Regions from separate parts of the Lawsonibacter sp. OA9 genome, predicted to be linked through region 2. Evidence: a T-box and tRNA genes for the amino acid it is inferred to sense, from the RefSeq annotation. Region 2 holds a T-box; the other regions hold tRNA genes.
The links. The T-box of region 2 lies ahead of ileS (isoleucine--tRNA ligase). A T-box ahead of a tRNA ligase gene usually reads a tRNA of that ligase, here a tRNA-Ile.

Region 1 (2,196 bases), 2.3 Mb from region 2:
CCTCCATGGGGTTTTACCCCCACTTCAACCTGCTCATGGATAGGTCACCTGGTTTCGGGTCTATTGCACGCGACTTTATACGCCCTATTCAGACTCGCTCTCGCTTCGCCTCCGGTGCTGAACACCTTAAGCTTGCCACGTACAATAACTCGCCGGACCGTTCTACAAAAAGTACCTCATCACACTTTAACGTGCTTTGAGTGCTTGTAAGCACAAGGTTTCAGGTTCTCTTTCACTCCCCTCCCGGGGTCCTTTTCACCTTTCCCTCACGGTACTGCTCCTCTATCGGTCATCAAGTAGTATTTAGGGTTGGAGGGTGGTCCCCCCAGTTTCCCACAGGGTTTCACGTGTCCTGCGGTACTCTGGATCCTGACTAAATCGACTCAGCTTTCGCTTACGGGACTATCACCCGCTGTGGTCGGCCTTCCCATACCGTTCAGCTAGCCTATCAATCCGTTGTGTCAGTCCACAACCCCGAAGGATAAATCCTTCGGTTTGCCCTCTTCCGCGTTCGCTCGCCACTACTTGCGGAATCTCTGTTGATTTCTCTTCCTCGCCCTACTTAGATGTTTCAGTTCAGGCGGTTCCCCGCCTACGCCTATTTGATTCAACGCAGGCTGACAGAGTATTGCTCTGCCGGGTTTCCCCATTCGGAAATCCTGGGATCGAAGCTTATGTGCAGCTCCCCCAGGCTTATCGCAGCTTGTCACGTCCTTCTTCGGCTCTTGATGCCAAGGCATTCCCCTTGCGCTCTTATTAGCTTGACCTTCGTAGAACAACCTTTTCAAGCTGTTCTCTTGGTTCTATAAGAATTATGCAGGCCTCAGATTCAGTTTCATTGTAGTATTTGTTACCCTTTTAATTCCTTAAAAAGCCCACAAATTTTACTTTGTTACCTCTCTGTTGCTTGCTCGCAATTTCTTGCTTGCTTCACTGTTCAGTTTTCAAGGTGCAGTTCTCCGACCCTTTTCAAGGTCAGATCGAAATGCTCACCCTCTTGGGTAAACACTTCGATTTGATCTTGTGGTGGAGGTTATCGGACTCGAACCGGTGACCCCCTGCTTGCAAAGCAGGTGCTCTACCAACTGAGCTAAACCCCCTTATCCGGGTGCCCTCAGCTTTTGGTGGTGGGCCCAAGTGGACTCGAACCACCGACCTCACGATTATCAGTCGTGCGCTCTAGCCAGCTGAGCTATGGGCCCGTGAGCCCCCACCGCTCCCCTTACGGCGTGCGCCCTCTAAATTAAACAACGTGACCCCTACTTTGCACAGACGTCTGACCTTAGGACGTTACAAAAACCTATCGGCTTTTGAACTCTCCTTAGAAAGGAGGTGATCCAGCCGCACCTTCCGATACGGCTACCTTGTTACGACTTCACCCCAATTATCGAACCCACCTTCGGCCGCGCCCCCCTTGCGGTTAGGCTACGGACTTCGGGTGTTCCCGACTCTCATGGTGTGACGGGCGGTGTGTACAAGGCCCGGGAACGTATTCACCGCGGCATGCTGATCCGCGATTACTAGCGATTCCAACTTCATACAGGCGAGTTGCAGCCTGCAATCCGAACTGGGATGGCTTTTAGGGGTTTGCTCCACCTCGCGGTCTTGCTTCCCTCTGTTGACCACCATTGTAGTACGTGTGTGGCCCAGGACATAAGGGGCATGATGATTTGACGTCGTCCCCACCTTCCTCCGTTTTGTCAACGGCAGTCTCGCTAGAGTGCTCTTGCGTAGCAACTAACAATAAGGGTTGCGCTCGTTGCGGGACTTAACCCAACATCTCACGACACGAGCTGACGACAACCATGCACCACCTGTCACCGGTGCTTCCGAAGAAGAAGGTGTATCTCTACACCGGTCACCGGGATGTCAAGCCCTGGTAAGGTTCTTCGCGTTGCTTCGAATTAAACCACATACTCCACCGCTTGTGCGGGCCCCCGTCAATTCCTTTGAGTTTCAACCTTGCGATCGTACTCCCCAGGTGGGATACTTATTGTGTTAACTGCGGCACGGAGGGGGTCAGACCCCCCACACCTAGTATCCATCGTTTACAGCGTGGACTACCAGGGTATCTAATCCTGTTTGCTCCCCACGCTTTCGCGCCTCAGCGTCAGTTGCTGTCCAGCAGACCGCCTTCGCCACTGGTGTTCCTCCTAATATCTACGCATTTCACCGCTACACTAGGAATTCCGTCTG
Region 2 (2,196 bases):
CCGCCTGGTCCGGACGGTCATAGGCATTGCCGCCAATGTGGTCCCTCCGCTCCAGCACCAGGACCCGTTTCCCCTGATCCGCCAAAGCGCGGGCGGCCACGGCGCCGGCATAGCCCGCTCCCACGGCCAGAACGTCAAATTTCTCCTCCAAGCTCGATCCCACCTCGTTTTCCGGCCTGCTGGCCGTTATAGATGTTCCTTTGTATCATATCACACTTTCCCGGAAAAGGAAATTAAAATTCCTTGAAGATTGGATAAAATAAGCGTAATATGCTGTTCCATCCCCCTTGACATTCCCCGAAAAAGCAGATAAGATATCAACTGCATATAGAAACACGCGATGAAAAGGACGAGTATCCACCCCTGAATGGTACAGAGAGCCGCCGGTCCGGTGCGAGGCGGACAGGAGGGGGAGGGGAAAATCACCTTGGAGCAGAGGGCCGAACCGGGAAGCGCTGTGAGATCAGGCTTCCCTGACAGTAAGCGCCTCCGGACGCCCCCGTTACCAGGCAGGCTTGAGTGGCCGTGGTCTTTTCCCGCGGCAAGAAGAGTGGTACCGCAGAGGATGTTTCGCCTTTGTCTCTTTCGGGGGACAGAGGCGTTTTCTTTTTTGAAAGGAGCGGCTTCTATGAACTGCCCCCAATGTGGACGCCCTATGGAGGAGGGGACGATGCACACCTAAAAATACCCCTTCTGGACTCAACAGGAATTACGGTTTTTCCGCGGTCCGACGGACGTGGTGGAGCTGGGGCCCCACGGTGACGATACCACCAGTATGTTTACCCGGGACCCGTTTCCCCAATTTCCCCATACGATGCTCTGCCGGCACTGCGGCTTAGTCACATTCCCATGTAATCTGATAGAAAAGTCTAAAAAAGACCTGAAATAGGAGGAAGCAAACCAATGGACTACAACAAGACCATCAACCTGCCCAAGACCGATTTCCCCATGCGGGCCGGACTGCCCGCCCGGGAGCCCGGTATGCTGGAGGGCTGGGAGAAGCTGGACCTGTATCACGAGCTGCTGAAGAAGAACGAGGGCAAGCCCCTGTTCTCCCTTCATGACGGCCCTCCCTTCTCCAACGGCAACCTGCATATGGGCCACGCTCTGAACAAGTCCATCAAGGACTTCATGGTCCGGGCCGCGGCCATGCGGGGCCGCTACACCCCCTATATCCCCGGCTGGGACAACCACGGTATGCCCATCGAGTCCGCTATCATCAAGGAGCAGAAACTCAACCGCAAGCAGATGAGCGTCCCCGAATTCCGCACCGCCTGTCACGACTACGCCCAGAAGTATGTGAATATCCAGCGGGAGGGCTTTAAGCGGCTGGGCGTGGTGGGGGACTGGGAGAACCCCTACCTCACAATGGACCCCGGCTTCGAGGCAGAGGAGGTCAAGGTTTTTGGCGAGATGTACAAGAAAGGCTACATCTATAAGGGCCTGAAGCCTGTGTACTGGTGCCCCAAGGATGAGACCGCCCTGGCCGAAGCGGAGATTGAGTATCAGGACGACCCCTGTACCACCGTATATGTCAAATTCCAGGTCAGGGACGATCTGGGCAAGCTCAGTCAGTACGGCGATCTGTCCAAAATGTACTTTGTGATCTGGACCACCACCATCTGGACCCTGCCTGGCAACCTGGCCATCGCTGTTCACCCCCGGGAGAGCTATGTGCTGGTAAAGGCGGACAACGGCGAAATGTATATTATGGCCGAGGCCCTGTGCGCCAAGGTGATGAAGATCGGCGGCTTTGAGAATTATGAGATCGTCAAGCAGTTCAAGGGCGCTGACTTTGAGTATATGCTGGCCCAGCATCCCTTCCTGGACAAGACCAGCCAGCTCTGCACCGCCGAGTATGTCACTATGGACTCAGGCACCGGCTGTGTTCACACCGCCCCCGGCTTTGGCGCAGACGACTACGAGACCTGCAAACGCTACAAAATCGAGATGGTGGTGCCCGTGGACGACCGGGGCCGCCACACCGATTACGCTGGAAAATACGCCGGCATGAAGACCGAGGAGTCCAATCCCGTCATTCTGGCCGATATGAAGGAGAGCGGCGCCCTCTTCGCCAGCGAGGACATCGTCCACTCCTACCCCCACTGCTGGCGCTGCAAGAATCCCATCATTTTCCGGGCTACCCCCCAGTGGTTCTGCTCTGTAGACGCCTTCAAGGAGCAGGCCGTGGCCGCC
Region 3 (2,196 bases), 2.6 Mb from region 2:
TCCCTCACGGTACTGCTCCTCTATCGGTCATCAAGTAGTATTTAGGGTTGGAGGGTGGTCCCCCCAGTTTCCCACAGGGTTTCACGTGTCCTGCGGTACTCTGGATCCTGACTAAATCGACTCAGCTTTCGCTTACGGGACTATCACCCGCTGTGGTCGGCCTTCCCATACCGTTCAGCTAGCCTATCAATCCGTTGTGTCAGTCCACAACCCCGAAGGATAAATCCTTCGGTTTGCCCTCTTCCGCGTTCGCTCGCCACTACTTGCGGAATCTCTGTTGATTTCTCTTCCTCGCCCTACTTAGATGTTTCAGTTCAGGCGGTTCCCCGCCTACGCCTATTTGATTCAACGCAGGCTGACAGAGTATTGCTCTGCCGGGTTTCCCCATTCGGAAATCCTGGGATCGAAGCTTATGTGCAGCTCCCCCAGGCTTATCGCAGCTTGTCACGTCCTTCTTCGGCTCTTGATGCCAAGGCATTCCCCTTGCGCTCTTATTAGCTTGACCTTCGTAGAACAACCTTTTCAAGCTGTTCTCTTGGTTCTATAAGAATTATGCAGGCCTCAGATTCAGTTTCATTGTAGTATTTGTTACCCTTTTAATTCCTTAAAAAGTCCACAAATTTTACTTTGTTACCTCTCTGTTGCTTGCTCGCAATTTCTTGCTTGCTTCACTGTTCAGTTTTCAAGGTGCAGTTCTCCGACCCTTTTCAAGGTCAGATCGAAATGCTCACCCTCTTGGGTAAACACTTCGATTTGATCTTGTGGTGGAGGTTATCGGACTCGAACCGGTGACCCCCTGCTTGCAAAGCAGGTGCTCTACCAACTGAGCTAAACCCCCTTATCCGGGTGCCCTCAGCTTTTGGTGGTGGGCCCAAGTGGACTCGAACCACCGACCTCACGATTATCAGTCGTGCGCTCTAGCCAGCTGAGCTATGGGCCCGTGAGCCCCCACCGCTCCCCTTACGGCGTGCGCCCTCTAAATTAAACAACGTGACCCCTACTTTGCACAGACGTCTGACCTTAGGACGTTACAAAAACCTATCGGCTTTTGAACTCTCCTTAGAAAGGAGGTGATCCAGCCGCACCTTCCGATACGGCTACCTTGTTACGACTTCACCCCAATTATCGAACCCACCTTCGGCCGCGCCCCCCTTGCGGTTAGGCTACGGACTTCGGGTGTTCCCGACTCTCATGGTGTGACGGGCGGTGTGTACAAGGCCCGGGAACGTATTCACCGCGGCATGCTGATCCGCGATTACTAGCGATTCCAACTTCATACAGGCGAGTTGCAGCCTGCAATCCGAACTGGGATGGCTTTTAGGGGTTTGCTCCACCTCGCGGTCTTGCTTCCCTCTGTTGACCACCATTGTAGTACGTGTGTGGCCCAGGACATAAGGGGCATGATGATTTGACGTCGTCCCCACCTTCCTCCGTTTTGTCAACGGCAGTCTCGCTAGAGTGCTCTTGCGTAGCAACTAACAATAAGGGTTGCGCTCGTTGCGGGACTTAACCCAACATCTCACGACACGAGCTGACGACAACCATGCACCACCTGTCACCGGTGCTTCCGAAGAAGAAGGTGTATCTCTACACCGGTCACCGGGATGTCAAGCCCTGGTAAGGTTCTTCGCGTTGCTTCGAATTAAACCACATACTCCACCGCTTGTGCGGGCCCCCGTCAATTCCTTTGAGTTTCAACCTTGCGATCGTACTCCCCAGGTGGGATACTTATTGTGTTAACTGCGGCACGGAGGGGGTCAGACCCCCCACACCTAGTATCCATCGTTTACAGCGTGGACTACCAGGGTATCTAATCCTGTTTGCTCCCCACGCTTTCGCGCCTCAGCGTCAGTTGCTGTCCAGCAGACCGCCTTCGCCACTGGTGTTCCTCCTAATATCTACGCATTTCACCGCTACACTAGGAATTCCGTCTGCCTCTCCAGTACTCAAGAACTACAGTTTCAAATGCAGGCCACAGGTTGAGCCCATGGTTTTCACATCTGACTTGCAGTCCCGCCTACACGCCCTTTACACCCAGTAAATCCGGATAACGCTCGCCACCTACGTATTACCGCGGCTGCTGGCACGTAGTTAGCCGTGGCTTATTCCTCAGGTACCGTCACTTGCTTCGTCCCTGAGAAAAGAAGTTTACAACCCGAAAGCCTTCTTCCTTCACGCGGCGTTGCTGGGTCAGGC
Region 4 (2,196 bases), on a different contig from region 2:
GAGGCTCGAAAGCGTGGGGAGCAAACAGGATTAGATACCCTGGTAGTCCACGCCGTAAACGATGTATACTAGGTGTCGGGGGGCAAAGCCCTTCGGTGCCGCAGCAAACGCAATAAGTATACCACCTGGGGAGTACGTTCGCAAGAATGAAACTCAAAGGAATTGACGGGGACCCGCACAAGCGGTGGAGCATGTGGTTTAATTCGAAGCAACGCGAAGAACCTTACCAAGTCTTGACATCTAACTGACCGGTCCGTAACGGGGCCTTCCCTACGGGGCAGTTAAGACAGGTGGTGCATGGTTGTCGTCAGCTCGTGTCGTGAGATGTTGGGTTAAGTCCCGCAACGAGCGCAACCCTTATCCTTAGTAGCCAGCAAGTGAAGTTGGGCACTCTAGGGAGACTGCCAGGGATAACCTGGAGGAAGGTGGGGATGACGTCAAATCATCATGCCCCTTATGATTTGGGCTACACACGTGCTACAATGGCGTAAACAAAGGGAAGCGATCACGCGAGTGTCAGCAAATCCCAAAAATAACGTCTCAGTTCGGATTGTAGTCTGCAACTCGACTACATGAAGCTGGAATCGCTAGTAATCGCGAATCAGAATGTCGCGGTGAATACGTTCCCGGGTCTTGTACACACCGCCCGTCACACCATGGGAGTCGGATATGCCCGAAGCCTGTGACCCAACCGTAAGGAGGGAGCAGTCGAAGGTGGAGCCGATAACTGGGGTGAAGTCGTAACAAGGTAGCCGTATCGGAAGGTGCGGCTGGATCACCTCCTTTCTAAGGAAGAAGAAGTAGGCATTGAGCATTTGATGAGAACGAGCCGGAAGGCGAAGGTCGAATCTAGTGCGAAAGCCCGCCTGGACACTTAGCGAATGCGAGCGAAAGCGAAGCATAAGGTTAGTGACCACGGTGAAGAGATGTGTTTTACTGTTGAGTTATCGAAGAGATAACGCACTGGTGAGGAAAAAAAGAGCAGCTTACTACACAACGTAAGCAGAAGAAGTTCCACTGACGTAGAACAGCTTTCACACTAAGCTCGGAAGGGCCTCGCTAAGTGTTCAATGTTTCTGGTGGCGATGCGCTTAGGGGAAACACCCGTACCCATCCCGAACACGATGGTTAAGACTTAAGCGGCCGATGGTACTGCACTGGTGACGGTGTGGGAGAGTAGGTGGCTGCCAGACCATAAAAAAGTTAATGAATCCGAGCGAGAGCGAAGGATGAATTTAGTTTTTCAGGTCGTTCGCAAAACGAAGTGAAGCGAACTTCCGAAAAAAGGGCTTATAGCTCAGCTGGTTAGAGCGCACGCCTGATAAGCGTGAGGTCGGTGGTTCGAGTCCACTTAAGCCCATTAAGTGGAAACTTCTCGGTAGAGGAGGAAAGGCCCACTTAAGCCCATTAAGTGGAAACTTCTCAATAGAGGAGGAAAGGCCCACTTAAGCCCATTAGGTGAAACTTCCTAAAACAGGAAAAATCCATTTGAAAAAGCAATAATAAATAAGACCCATGGGGGTGTAGCTCAGTTGGGAGAGCACCTGCCTTGCAAGCAGGGGGTCAAGGGTTCGAATCCCTCCATCTCCATTCGGTATGGAAACATACCGGAACAAAGCAGATGGAAGCAAGCTTCCATGTGTCTCCATCAGGAATCTGATTGTCGCAGTATGTACCTTGAAAACCGCATATACGAAAATATCTATATTGATAACATCTCTTATCAGCGAAGCTGATAAGCAAGAAACGTTAGAGATAGGAAAAGACATCCGAGGAACCACAGGCAGAGATGCATGTGGTGAATCAAACATTGTAAACGCAATGAAACGAAACGCTCGATGCGAAAGCATCGCAAGTACCGACTGTTCCAAACGCTATTGGAGCAGGAAGGTCAAACAAGAAAGAGCGCAGGGTGGATGCCTTGGCACTAAGAGCCGATGAAAGACGTGATAAGCTGCGAAAAGCTTCGGGGAGGAGCAAATATCCTACGATCCGGAGATCTCTGAATGGGGAAACCTGCATACCCAAACGGTATGTATCCATACGCCAATTCATAACGTATGGAGGGGAACCCGGGGAACTGAAACATCTAAGTACCCGGAGGAAAAGAAAGAAACATCGATTTCCAAAGTAGCGGCGAGCGAAATGGAAGGAGCCTAAACCAGCATGCGTGCATGCTGGGGTTACGGACTGCAG

Region 1: it encodes a tRNA-Ile, which carries the amino acid that the T-box ahead of ileS (isoleucine--tRNA ligase) is inferred to sense. The anticodon was not compared.
Region 3: it encodes a tRNA-Ile, which carries the amino acid that the T-box ahead of ileS (isoleucine--tRNA ligase) is inferred to sense. The anticodon was not compared.
Region 4: it encodes a tRNA-Ile, which carries the amino acid that the T-box ahead of ileS (isoleucine--tRNA ligase) is inferred to sense. The anticodon was not compared.

What each region holds. Positions count from the first base shown of each region.
Region 1 covers NZ_JAKNTI010000022.1:2,342,922-2,345,117, forward strand. Annotated here, with positions in the region: rRNA gene MCG44_RS12595 (23S ribosomal RNA) at 1-767, opposite strand, end outside; tRNA gene MCG44_RS12600 (tRNA-Ala) at 1,025-1,100, opposite strand; tRNA gene MCG44_RS12605 (tRNA-Ile) at 1,126-1,202, opposite strand; rRNA gene MCG44_RS12610 (16S ribosomal RNA) at 1,326-2,196, opposite strand, start outside.
Region 2 covers NZ_JAKNTI010000022.1:22,187-24,382, reverse strand. Annotated here, with positions in the region: gene glf (UDP-galactopyranose mutase) at 1-151, opposite strand, end outside; T-box leader at 332-581, shown strand; gene ileS (isoleucine--tRNA ligase) at 904-2,196, shown strand, end outside.
Region 3 covers NZ_JAKNTI010000022.1:2,648,456-2,650,651, forward strand. Annotated here, with positions in the region: rRNA gene MCG44_RS14050 (23S ribosomal RNA) at 1-505, opposite strand, end outside; tRNA gene MCG44_RS14055 (tRNA-Ala) at 763-838, opposite strand; tRNA gene MCG44_RS14060 (tRNA-Ile) at 864-940, opposite strand; rRNA gene MCG44_RS14065 (16S ribosomal RNA) at 1,064-2,196, opposite strand, start outside.
Region 4 covers NZ_JAKNTI010000028.1:3,557-5,752, forward strand. Annotated here, with positions in the region: rRNA gene MCG44_RS14690 (16S ribosomal RNA) at 1-786, shown strand, start outside; rRNA gene rrf (5S ribosomal RNA) at 1,076-1,193, shown strand; tRNA gene MCG44_RS14700 (tRNA-Ile) at 1,287-1,360, shown strand; tRNA gene MCG44_RS14705 (tRNA-Ala) at 1,518-1,590, shown strand; partial or broken rRNA gene MCG44_RS14710 (23S ribosomal RNA) at 1,890-2,196, shown strand, end outside.